3 regions of the Enterobacter sp. HK169 genome follow, and region 3 is predicted to be linked to each of the others. Evidence: predicted binding sites of a transcription regulator. Region 3 holds the regulator's gene; each other region holds the start of a gene.
What was found. Region 3 encodes LexA, which represses DNA repair genes until DNA is damaged. Its sites were predicted from a motif close to TNCTGTATGTACATACAGNA; they were not measured.

Region 1 (3,277 bases), 1.5 Mb from region 3:
AATGGAGCGACCAGCCGCAGTTTGGTCTCGACTTTGACAACGATCTCTCCACCACGCCACAGCCCAATGCCTGGCAGCGTCGCTGGTCGACATTTTTTGCCGAGCAGCGCATTGGCTGGCAGCTTGAGCTGGCCGCCGAGAAAGGGCTGGAATTTGGCAATATTGACGCCATCGTCGAGCATGTTCAACAGCGTCTGGCATCCCACCAGCCTCAGGCGTCTCTGCTTCACGGCGATTTGTGGTCCAATAACTGCGCGCTGGGTCCCAACGGCCCGTACATCTTTGACCCGGCCTGCTACTGGGGTGACAGAGAGTGCGATCTTGCCATGCTGCCGCTTCATCCTGAGCAGCCGCCGCAAATATACGACGGATACCAGTCTGTTTCCCCTCTCCCGCCCGGTTTCCTCGACCGCCAGCCGGTGTATCAGCTTTATACGCTGATGAACCGGGCCATTCTTTTTGGCGGAGAACACCTTGTTAACGCGCAGCGGGCACTCGAGCGTATGCTTGCCGCCTGAGAAGATAACGGGTGGCCTTGCCGCCACCCTTATCGCTTACAGAAAACCGAGCAGTGAGAAGAAGAAGTATCCCGCCACAATGATAATCACGGGAAGGATATAGAGCGGGAAAATTTGCAGGAAAATGGTGTGACGCGGCACAACAATGCGGGATTCAATCTGCTCCCGACTCATTCCTTCCGGGCCTTTGGCCTGCTCCAGAATCAACTGATCCTCAACGCCTTCGCGTAAAAAGCGCGTCTGGCGACTCATTCTCGCGCCAGAGGCCTGTAATGCCAGCGCGACAAAGATCAGGGCATATATCACCCAAAAGCCGATATTCAGCTGTTGATGAAAATCCGGGGTGGGTGAGTTAAACCAGAAGACATTCAAAAATGGCGTATTAAAACGCATCATCTCAATCATGACATGAGCGAAATCAAGCATTACCGCATTGATACCCGGCTGTTTTTCGCTGTGGTCGTACATAAATTTGAGTACAGAAATCAGCGTAGAAATGACGGCAGGAATAAAAATCACCCAGCCAGCAATACGTTTTAAGACCGCAATGCGTCCAGCTTGTTGATACGTCATCAGTTCCTCTTCATAAAGACGCGTTATTTGTGCCTAAGTCTACCTGCTGGTCATCAATTTCGCCCGCTCTTTAAAAGCAATATGCTAAATTGCAGAGTGTGCTTAGCACGTATCGTCTGTCGAACACCCTGGATAAGGAGACGTTGTGATGTCGACACCGCGCCAAATTCTTGCCGCAATTTTTGACATGGATGGATTACTGATCGATTCCGAACCGCTGTGGGATCGCGCCGAACTGGATGTGATGGCCAGCCTGGGCGTGGATATCAGCCGCCGTAATGAACTTCCCGATACGCTGGGCCTGCGCATCGATATGGTGGTTGACCTGTGGTTTGCCCAACAGCCGTGGGTAGGTCCCAATCGCGATGAGGTGACCGCACGCATTATCAGCCGCGCCATTTCTCTGGTGGAAGAGAACCGGCCGCTGCTGCCCGGCGTACGTGAGGCCGTCGCGCTGTGTAAAGCCCAGGGGCTGAAGGTTGGCCTGGCCTCGGCCTCACCGCTGCATATGCTGGAAAAAGTGCTCACGATGTTTGAACTGCGCGACAGTTTCGACGCGCTGGCGTCCGCTGAAAAATTGCCTTACAGCAAGCCGCACCCGCAGGTCTATCTGGACTGCGCCGTAAAGCTGGGCCTGGATCCCCTCAACTGCGTTGCGCTGGAAGATTCCGTTAACGGTATGGTGGCGTCGAAGGCTGCACGGATGCGCTCCATTGTGGTGCCCGCTGAAGAAGGCCGTCACGACCCCCGGTTTGCCCTCGCCGACGTGAAGCTTAACTCGCTGGCAGAACTCACGGCGCATCATCTGCAGGGCGGTTAACGCCCTTCTCCGGTTTGTGACAAACAGTTACACCGTCACCTCTTCCGCCTACTGTATAAAAACCCTATACTGTATGAATTGACAGTTTTGTGGGTTTTATCATGACGGCGGAAGGCCACCTGCTTTTTTCTATTGCGTGCGCAGTATTTGCCAAAAACGCTGAACTCACCCCCGTGCTGGCACAGGGGGACTGGTGGCATATTGTCCCTTCCGCCGTATTGACCTGTCTGCTGCCCGACATTGACCACCCCAAGTCCTTCCTCGGACAACGCCTGAAGTGGGTGTCGAAACCCATCGCCCGCGCGTTCGGCCATCGGGGGTTTACGCACAGCTTGCTGGCCGTGTTTGGCCTGCTGACGCTTTTCTATTTGAAGGTGCCCGAAAGCTGGATAGTCCCCGCCGATGCCATCCAGGGGATGGTGCTGGGCTATTTAAGCCATATTCTCGCCGATATGCTGACGCCTGCGGGCGTGCCGCTGCTTTGGCCCTGCCGCTGGCGCTTCCGTTTTCCGATCCTCGCCCCGCAGAAAGGGAACCAGCTTGAGCGCGTATTGTGCATGGCGCTATTTGCTTACGCCGTCTGGATGCCGCAAACCTTGCCCGAAAACAGTGCAGTTCGCTGGTCATCCCAGATGATTAATTCGCTGCAATTTCAGTTCAATCGCTTTATTCATCACCAGATTGAACAGTAAACCAACAAAATTATCCTATTTGTCATAACCCATTCCATTTGGATATAAGCGCTACATCACACTTCTGCTAACCTTCCGCCAACAGGATCGGTAAAAACCGACCCAATAATAAATCAGGAGAACGGGGATGAATTTTCCACTCATCGCGAACGTCGTTGTGTTCGTTGTATTGCTATTGCTTCTCGCGCAGGCGCGCCACAAACAGTGGAGCCTGGCGAAAAAAGTGCTGGTTGGTCTGGCCATGGGTGTCGTATTTGGTCTGGCATTACAGGCAATTTATGGCTCCGATAATCCAGTTCTGAAAGATTCTATTCAGTGGTTCAACATCGTCGGTAACGGCTATGTTCAGCTGCTGCAGATGATCGTTATGCCGCTGGTGTTCGCCTCTATTCTGAGCGCCGTTGCCCGCCTGCATAACGCCACTCAGCTGGGAAAAATCAGCTTCCTGACCATTGGTACGCTGCTGTTCACCACGCTGATTGCCGCGCTGGTGGGTGTGCTGGTCACCAACCTGTTTGGCCTGACCGCAGAAGGTCTGGTTCAGGGTACCGCTGAAACGGCGCGTCTTACCGCGATTCAAACCAACTACGTTGGTAAAGTGGCTGACCTGACCGTGCCGCAGATGGTGCTCTCCTTCATTCCGAAGAACCCGTTTGCTGACCTGACCGGTGCGA
Region 2 (3,277 bases), 1.7 Mb from region 3:
TCCGGTGAGGAACCTGTTGTAAATCCGGATCATTTTTATGAGGAAGGTTAACATGAGCAGCATTGATAAAAGCGGGACGTACGCGCTCGGGACGCGGACGGTAAAACGACTGGGCTACGGTGCGATGCAGCTCGCCGGGCCGGGCGTCTTTGGTCCACCGAAGGATAAGCAGGCCGCGCTGGACGTGCTGCGCGAAGCGGTGGCGGCGGGGGTGAACCACATTGATACCAGTGATTTTTATGGTCCCCATGTCACTAACCAGCTGATCCGCGAGGCGCTTCACCCTTACCGGGACGATCTGACGCTTGTCACCAAGATTGGCGCCCGTCGCAACGACAAAGGTGCCTGGCTGCCGGCCTTTTCCGCGCAGGAACTGACCCAGGCGGTGCATGACAACCTGCGTAATCTGCAGCTGGACGTGCTGGACGTGGTGAATCTGCGGATCATGTTTAGCGCACACGGGCCGGCGGAAGGGTCAATTGCTGAACCGCTCTCCACCCTGGCCGAATTACAGCAGCAGGGGCTGGTGCGTCATATTGGCCTGAGCAACGTCACGGCCACCCAGGTTGCGGAAGCCCAGAAAATGGTTCCGGTGGTGTGCGTGCAGAACATGTACAACATTGTGAACCGGGGTGACGACGCGCTGGTGGATCTGCTGGCGCAGCAGGGGATCGCGTATGTGCCGTTCTTCCCATTGGGAGGCTTTACGCCACTGCAATCTTCCGGGCTGAAGGCCGTCGCGGATTCACTGGGCGCAACGCCAATGCAGGTTGCGCTGGCATGGCTGCTGCAGCGTTCCCCGAATATTCTGCTGATCCCAGGCACCTCTTCCGTAGCGCATCTGCGGCAAAACCTCGCGGCGGGGGAGCTGCGTTTGCCGCCTGAAGCACTGGAAACGCTGAATTCGCTGAGGGATTAAAAGTGACACGCGCAAAGCCTGGAGGGTGCTTCCGGCTTTGCGCGCTTAGGCTCCTGTCTGACTTTTCTGCCTGTGAAGCGCTAACGCTTCCGCCACAATCTCCTGCTTGCTCTTACGCGTCTCAAAGGCGGTGGTTCTGATGTACTCCATCAGATCGGGATCGATGCGGGCGCTCAACATCCTGAGATCGGCCTCCTTTGCCAGACCGCGTGCAACACGCTTGTCTGGATAGTCACGGGCGGGCATGGAAAATATTCTCCAGTAAGTCTTGTTAATTCGTTCGGTAAAATATGCTTTTATCTGACTTAAAAGTCAATGTGTAGTTATTTCATAGTGATGTTATTTTTTATAAGTCATAAACCAGATGACTTTTATATGACTTGTGCTATCAGGCCTGTTAACGGCGGGCAACGTTGCTAAATTAAAACCGCTCAAACTTCAACGCGTTTGGGTTCGCCTTTGGAAATGACCTTGATCCTTGTCCATAATCCGTAATACTGTATTTATATACAGTATCTGGCGAGAAAGGCATTATGGACACTCTCTTTTCTTATCACCCAAAACAAGACATTGAATTACCTTTGTTTTTAGAACGCGTTGCCTGTGGTTTCCCCAGCCCGGCGCAGGATTATGTGGAGGATCGTCTCGATCTTAACCGGCTGGCAGTCAGACACCCCAGTGCGACCTATTTTATCAAGGTGAGCGGAGACTCCATGATTGGGGCGGGGATCGGCGATGGCGATCTGCTGGTGGTCGATCGTTCGTTAAATGCCGAACACGGTGATATCGTCGTGGCGTCGGTCGCCGGTGAGTTTACGGTGAAAGAGCTACAGACCCGTCCGGTTCTGAGACTTCTGCCGCATAATGCCCGCTATCAGCCGATTACCTTTCAGTCCGAAGAGGAGCTGCAGATCTTCGGCGTCGTCACCCACACGCTCAAAACGCATAAACATGTTCGCGCTGGTTGATGTGAATAGCTTTTACGCCTCCTGCGAGCGGGTCTTCCGCCCCGATCTGCAGGGGAAACCCATCGTGGTGGTGTCCAATAACGACGGCTGCATTATTTCGCTGTCGCGGGAGGCAAAGCAGTTCGGCATAAAAATGGGTGAGCCGTATTTTAAATTCAAAGAAAAGCTATATCCGTCAAAAGTTTACGTCTTTAGCTCGAACTATGCGCTGTATGCCGATCTTAGCAGTCGGGTCATGCAGACGCTGACCGATCTCGCCCCGGAAATAGAGATTTACTCCATCGATGAGGCGTTCGTGAACGTTTCAGGGGTCAGCCACTGCCTGTCACTGGAAGCGTTCGGTCACCAGATGCGCACAGAGGTCTTTAAAAATACGGGCCTAACCGTTGGCGTCGGTATTGCCCCGACCAAAACGCTGGCAAAGCTGGCCAACTATGCGGCGAAACGCTGGGCCAGCACGGGCGGCGTGGTCGATCTCTCAGGCCGAGAGCGGCAGCGTAAGCTGCTGGAAAAGGTTCCGGTAGAGGAGGTGTGGGGGGTAGGGCGGCGCATCACGAAAAAGCTCAACGCTATGGGGATCACCACGGCGCTGGAGCTGGCGGAAGCGTCATCCTGGGTCATCCGCAAACATTTCAACGTGGTACTGGAACGTACGGCCCGCGAGCTGCGCGGTGAGCCCTGTCTTGATCTGGAGGAGTTCACCCCCACCAAGCAGCAAATCATCTGTAGCCGTTCGTTTGGACACCGTATTACCCAATATGAAGAGATGCACCAGGCCATTTGCGCCTACGCGGAACGCGCTGCGGAAAAACTGCGCGGCGAGCATCAATACTGCCGTTTTATCAGCGTATTTGTGCGCACCAGCCCGCACGCGGATAACGAAATTTATTACGGCAATCAGGCTTCCGTCACCCTGATGACGCCCACCAATGACTCGCGGGATATCATCCGCGCCGCCACGGAGGCGCTGGGGCGTATATGGCTCGACGGATATCGCTATATGAAAGCCGGGGTCATGCTGGCGGACTTTTTCAGCAGCGGCGTCGCCCAGCTTAATTTGTTTGACGATAATCGCCTGCGCGCCAACAGCGCGGCGCTGATGGAAACGATCGACAGCCTGAATCATTCCGGCAAAGGGAAGATATGGTTTGCCGGGCAGGGTATTGAGAAATCGTGGGCGATGAAGCGTGAGATGCTGTCACCGGCCTATACGACGCGGTACGCCGATTTGCCGGTGGCGAAGTAGAAGATGGTTGCGTTATTTCTTTTGCACCAACCAGGTTGCCGCAGCCGTCAGCACGCCAATCCACGGCATTTGGCCCGCTCCGGCCAGGAAGTTATGGCGATCGATCTCGTTATTTTTACGGATATCGGCAAGGCGGGTAAGCGC
Region 3 (3,277 bases):
TAAGCGTCGGGTCGTAACGTCCGTTACGTTCTTTTCTGCTGGACGTGATAATTATTGTAGTTAAGGATTCGGCAGTTGATTTGATATTCGGAATCTTTAACCGTCACGATATATCGTGACGTGAAGGGAACCAGGTATTGTTTTGCCAGTGGCGGTGCCAGATAAAAGCCAGCGATATCCCTCTCAGCGAGAGGAAAACGGCCAGGGCCAGCCACAAACCGTGATTACCCAGCCAGGGAAGCGTCAGCAGCGTCAGGCCAAAGCCTGCCGCCGCGACTGCCATACTGTTGCGCATTTCCGCTCCGCGCGTCGCACCAATAAACATGCCGTCCAGCAGATAACACCAGACGCCGACCACCGGTAAGATGACTTGCCAGATGAGATAGTGACTCGCCAGCTCGCGCAGCGCAGGGATAGACGTAAGCAACGCGACGATTTGCTCACCAAGGCAGGCATAAACCAGGCCGAACGCCAGCGCCACCAGCCCAGACTGGCGGCAGGCTGCCCGCCAGACATCCCGCAGCTGCCCGCTTTCGCGCGCCCCGTACGCCTGCCCGGAATGCGCTTCTACCGCATAGGCAAAACCGTCCAGCGCGTAGGCGGTAAAGGTCAGTAGCGTCATCAATACCGCGTTGATCGCGACGATTTCTGGCCCCAGTCGCGCCCCGAAAACCGTCAGTGCGCCGAAGCAGAGCTGAAGCAGCAGCGAGCGCAGCATGATGTCACGATTAAGCGCCAGCAGCCTACGGATATTGCCGCGCCATGCGGTTTTGAGCAGCGCCAGGGAGATGCCGCGCATCGCCAGCACGCGCCAGACCATCCACAGACCAATAATAAAGGTTCCGTATTCGGCAATTGCCGTCGCCAGCGCCGCGCCCCGCACGTTCATATGCAGGCCCATTACCAGCCAGACATCCAGCACAATGTTGAGAAGGTTGCCTACCACCAGCAAAATCACCGGTGCACGGGCGTACTGCACGCCCAGTAGCCACCCCAGCAGAACCAGGTTTGCCAGCGAGGCGGGCGCGCTGAGCCAGCGAATTTCAAGGAAACGGCGCGCCTGAGCCAGTACCGCCTCGCTGCCGCCGACAACATGGAGCGCAAGGTCGATCAGGGGCGTACGTAATAAAACGATTAACACTCCCGCGCCAAGCGCAAGGATCAGCGGCTGGACCAGCGCGCGCGCCAGACGCAGCGGATCTTTTGCACCATAAGCCTGTGCCGTGAGCCCGGTGGTGCTCATGCGCAAAAAGAGCAGCAGCATAAACAGGAAGCTGGTTGCCGTCGCGCCAATCGCCACGCCGCCAAGATAAACAGGCGAATCAAGATGACCAATAACGGCAGTATCGACCAGCCCCAGCAAGGGCACGGTGATATTAGAGAAAATCATCGGCAGAGCGAGACGCCACAATGCCTTATCTGATTCCGTCAGCAGTGACATGAAAAATACCGGGAGTGGAGAATGAAGCAGGCTACAGCGGCGCCATAGCCTGTCAGGAAGAGATTACAGCCATTCACCGTTGCGAATGACCCCAACCGCCAGTCCTTCGATAGAGAAGTTGTGTTCGCGGAGATCGACCACAATCGGGGAGAACTCATTGTTTTCAGGCAGCAGCTGAACGGTGTTACCCTGTTTTTTCAGACGCTTGACGGTAACTTCATCATCAATGCGCGCGACAACTACCTGGCCGTTACGCACATCCTGCGTTTTGTGCACCGCAAGCAGATCGCCATCAAGAATACCGATGTCTTTCATCGACATACCGCTAACGCGCAGCAGGAAATCTGCGCTCGGTTTGAACATGCCAGGATCGACCTGGTAGTGGCCTTCAATATGCTGCTGTGCCAGTAAAGGCTCACCGGCGGCAACACGGCCTATCAGCGGAATGCCCGTCTCTTCTTCCACCAGCAGGCGGATACCGCGTGACGCGCCTGAAACAATCTCAATCACGCCTTTACGCGCCAGCGCTTTCAGGTGTTCTTCGGCAGCATTCGGAGAACGGAAGCCCAGACGCTGCGCGATTTCCGCACGCGTGGGTGGCATACCCGTCTGGCCGATATGATCCCGGATGAGATCAAACACCTCTTGCTGCCTGGTCGTTAACGCTTTCATTCCGCCCCCTGGGTGTATATACAGTTATGCTGTGAGTATATACAGTCAAAGGCGATTTTGGAACCAAAAACTGCACAAAAAACCAGGGACTTAATTATTCCTCGAGGCTCATCGGAAATGTGACCAAAGCAGCGTGACCCAGGTGATAACGGCAGTGATAATCGCCAGCAACACGGCAGCAGAGCCCATGTCTTTTGCGCGGCCAGAAAGCTCGTGGAAATCTGAACCAATGCGATCAACAACGGCTTCAATAGCGCTATTAAGAATTTCCACTATCATCACCAGAAGCACGGAACCGATAAGAAGTACGCGGGTAATAGCATCAACATCAAGGAAACAGGCGATGATCACCGCGATGATAGCGGCGACGCCCTCCTGGCGAAAGGCGGCTTCGTTGATCCACGCGGCACGGAAACCTTTCCATGAATAGCCGGCGGCTTTGATGATACGCGTTAACCCAGTGGTATTATTGGCCATTAAAAGAACCTTTTATGAAAAAAAGCGTCAGTAACAGGAACTGTAGCGCGTTTCGCTACAGCCTGAAGTATGACGGGTAACAACAGAAATTTTGCGCGCTTTCTGTTATCCTTGCGCCGCAATTGCATTATTAACCAGAGGCTTTACATCGTTTATGTCCGGCTGGCCACGAATTTACTACAAATTACTTAATTTACCATTAAGCATCCTGGTAAAAAGCAAGTCTATCCCAGCAGAACCCGCGCTGGAATTGGGGCTCGATACGTCGCGTCCTATTATGTACGTTTTGCCTTATAACTCGAAGGCAGACTTACTGACGCTGCGCGCCCAGTGTCTGGCGCATGACTTACCGGACCCGCTTGAACCGCTTGAAGTTGACGGTACGCTGCTGCCGCGCTACGTGTTCATTCACGGTGGACCGCGCGTGTTTACCTACTACACGCCAAAAGAAGAGTCCATCAAGCTGTTCCACGACTATCTTGACCTGCACCGCAGCAACCCCGATCTGGATGTGCAGATGGTGCCGGTGTCGGTGATGTTTGGTCGTCGTCCGGGCCGTGAAAAAGGTGAAGAGAACCCGCCGCTGCGCATGCTTAACGGCATCCAGAAGTTCTTCGCGGTCTCCTGGCTGGGACGCGACAGCTTTGTGCGTTTCTCCCCTTCCGTTTCGCTGCGTCGTATGGCGGA

Region 1: the regulator LexA is predicted to act here: its motif matches at 1,979-1,998, upstream of EnteroDNA1_RS01185 (metal-dependent hydrolase).
Region 2: the regulator LexA is predicted to act here: its motif matches at 1,415-1,434, upstream of umuD (translesion error-prone DNA polymerase V autoproteolytic subunit).

The regions. Positions count from the first base shown of each region.
Region 1 is NZ_CP017087.1:226,756-230,032, reverse strand. It holds gene EnteroDNA1_RS01200 (fructosamine kinase family protein) at 1-518, shown strand, start outside; gene EnteroDNA1_RS01195 (YniB family protein) at 555-1,091, opposite strand; gene hxpB (hexitol phosphatase HxpB) at 1,240-1,911, shown strand; gene EnteroDNA1_RS01185 (metal-dependent hydrolase) at 2,013-2,603, shown strand; gene tcyP (cystine/sulfocysteine:cation symporter) at 2,731-3,277, shown strand, end outside.
Region 2 is NZ_CP017087.1:376,605-379,881, forward strand. It holds gene EnteroDNA1_RS01930 (aldo/keto reductase family oxidoreductase) at 53-919, shown strand; gene EnteroDNA1_RS01935 (hypothetical protein) at 965-1,165, opposite strand; gene umuD (translesion error-prone DNA polymerase V autoproteolytic subunit) at 1,453-1,887, shown strand; gene umuC (translesion error-prone DNA polymerase V subunit UmuC) at 1,871-3,133, shown strand; gene EnteroDNA1_RS01950 (hypothetical protein) at 3,146-3,277, opposite strand, start outside.
Region 3 is NZ_CP017087.1:3,261,063-3,264,339, reverse strand. It holds gene dinF (MATE family efflux transporter DinF) at 104-1,441, opposite strand; gene lexA (transcriptional repressor LexA) at 1,505-2,113, opposite strand; gene EnteroDNA1_RS15455 (diacylglycerol kinase) at 2,222-2,590, opposite strand; gene plsB (glycerol-3-phosphate 1-O-acyltransferase PlsB) at 2,745-3,277, shown strand, end outside.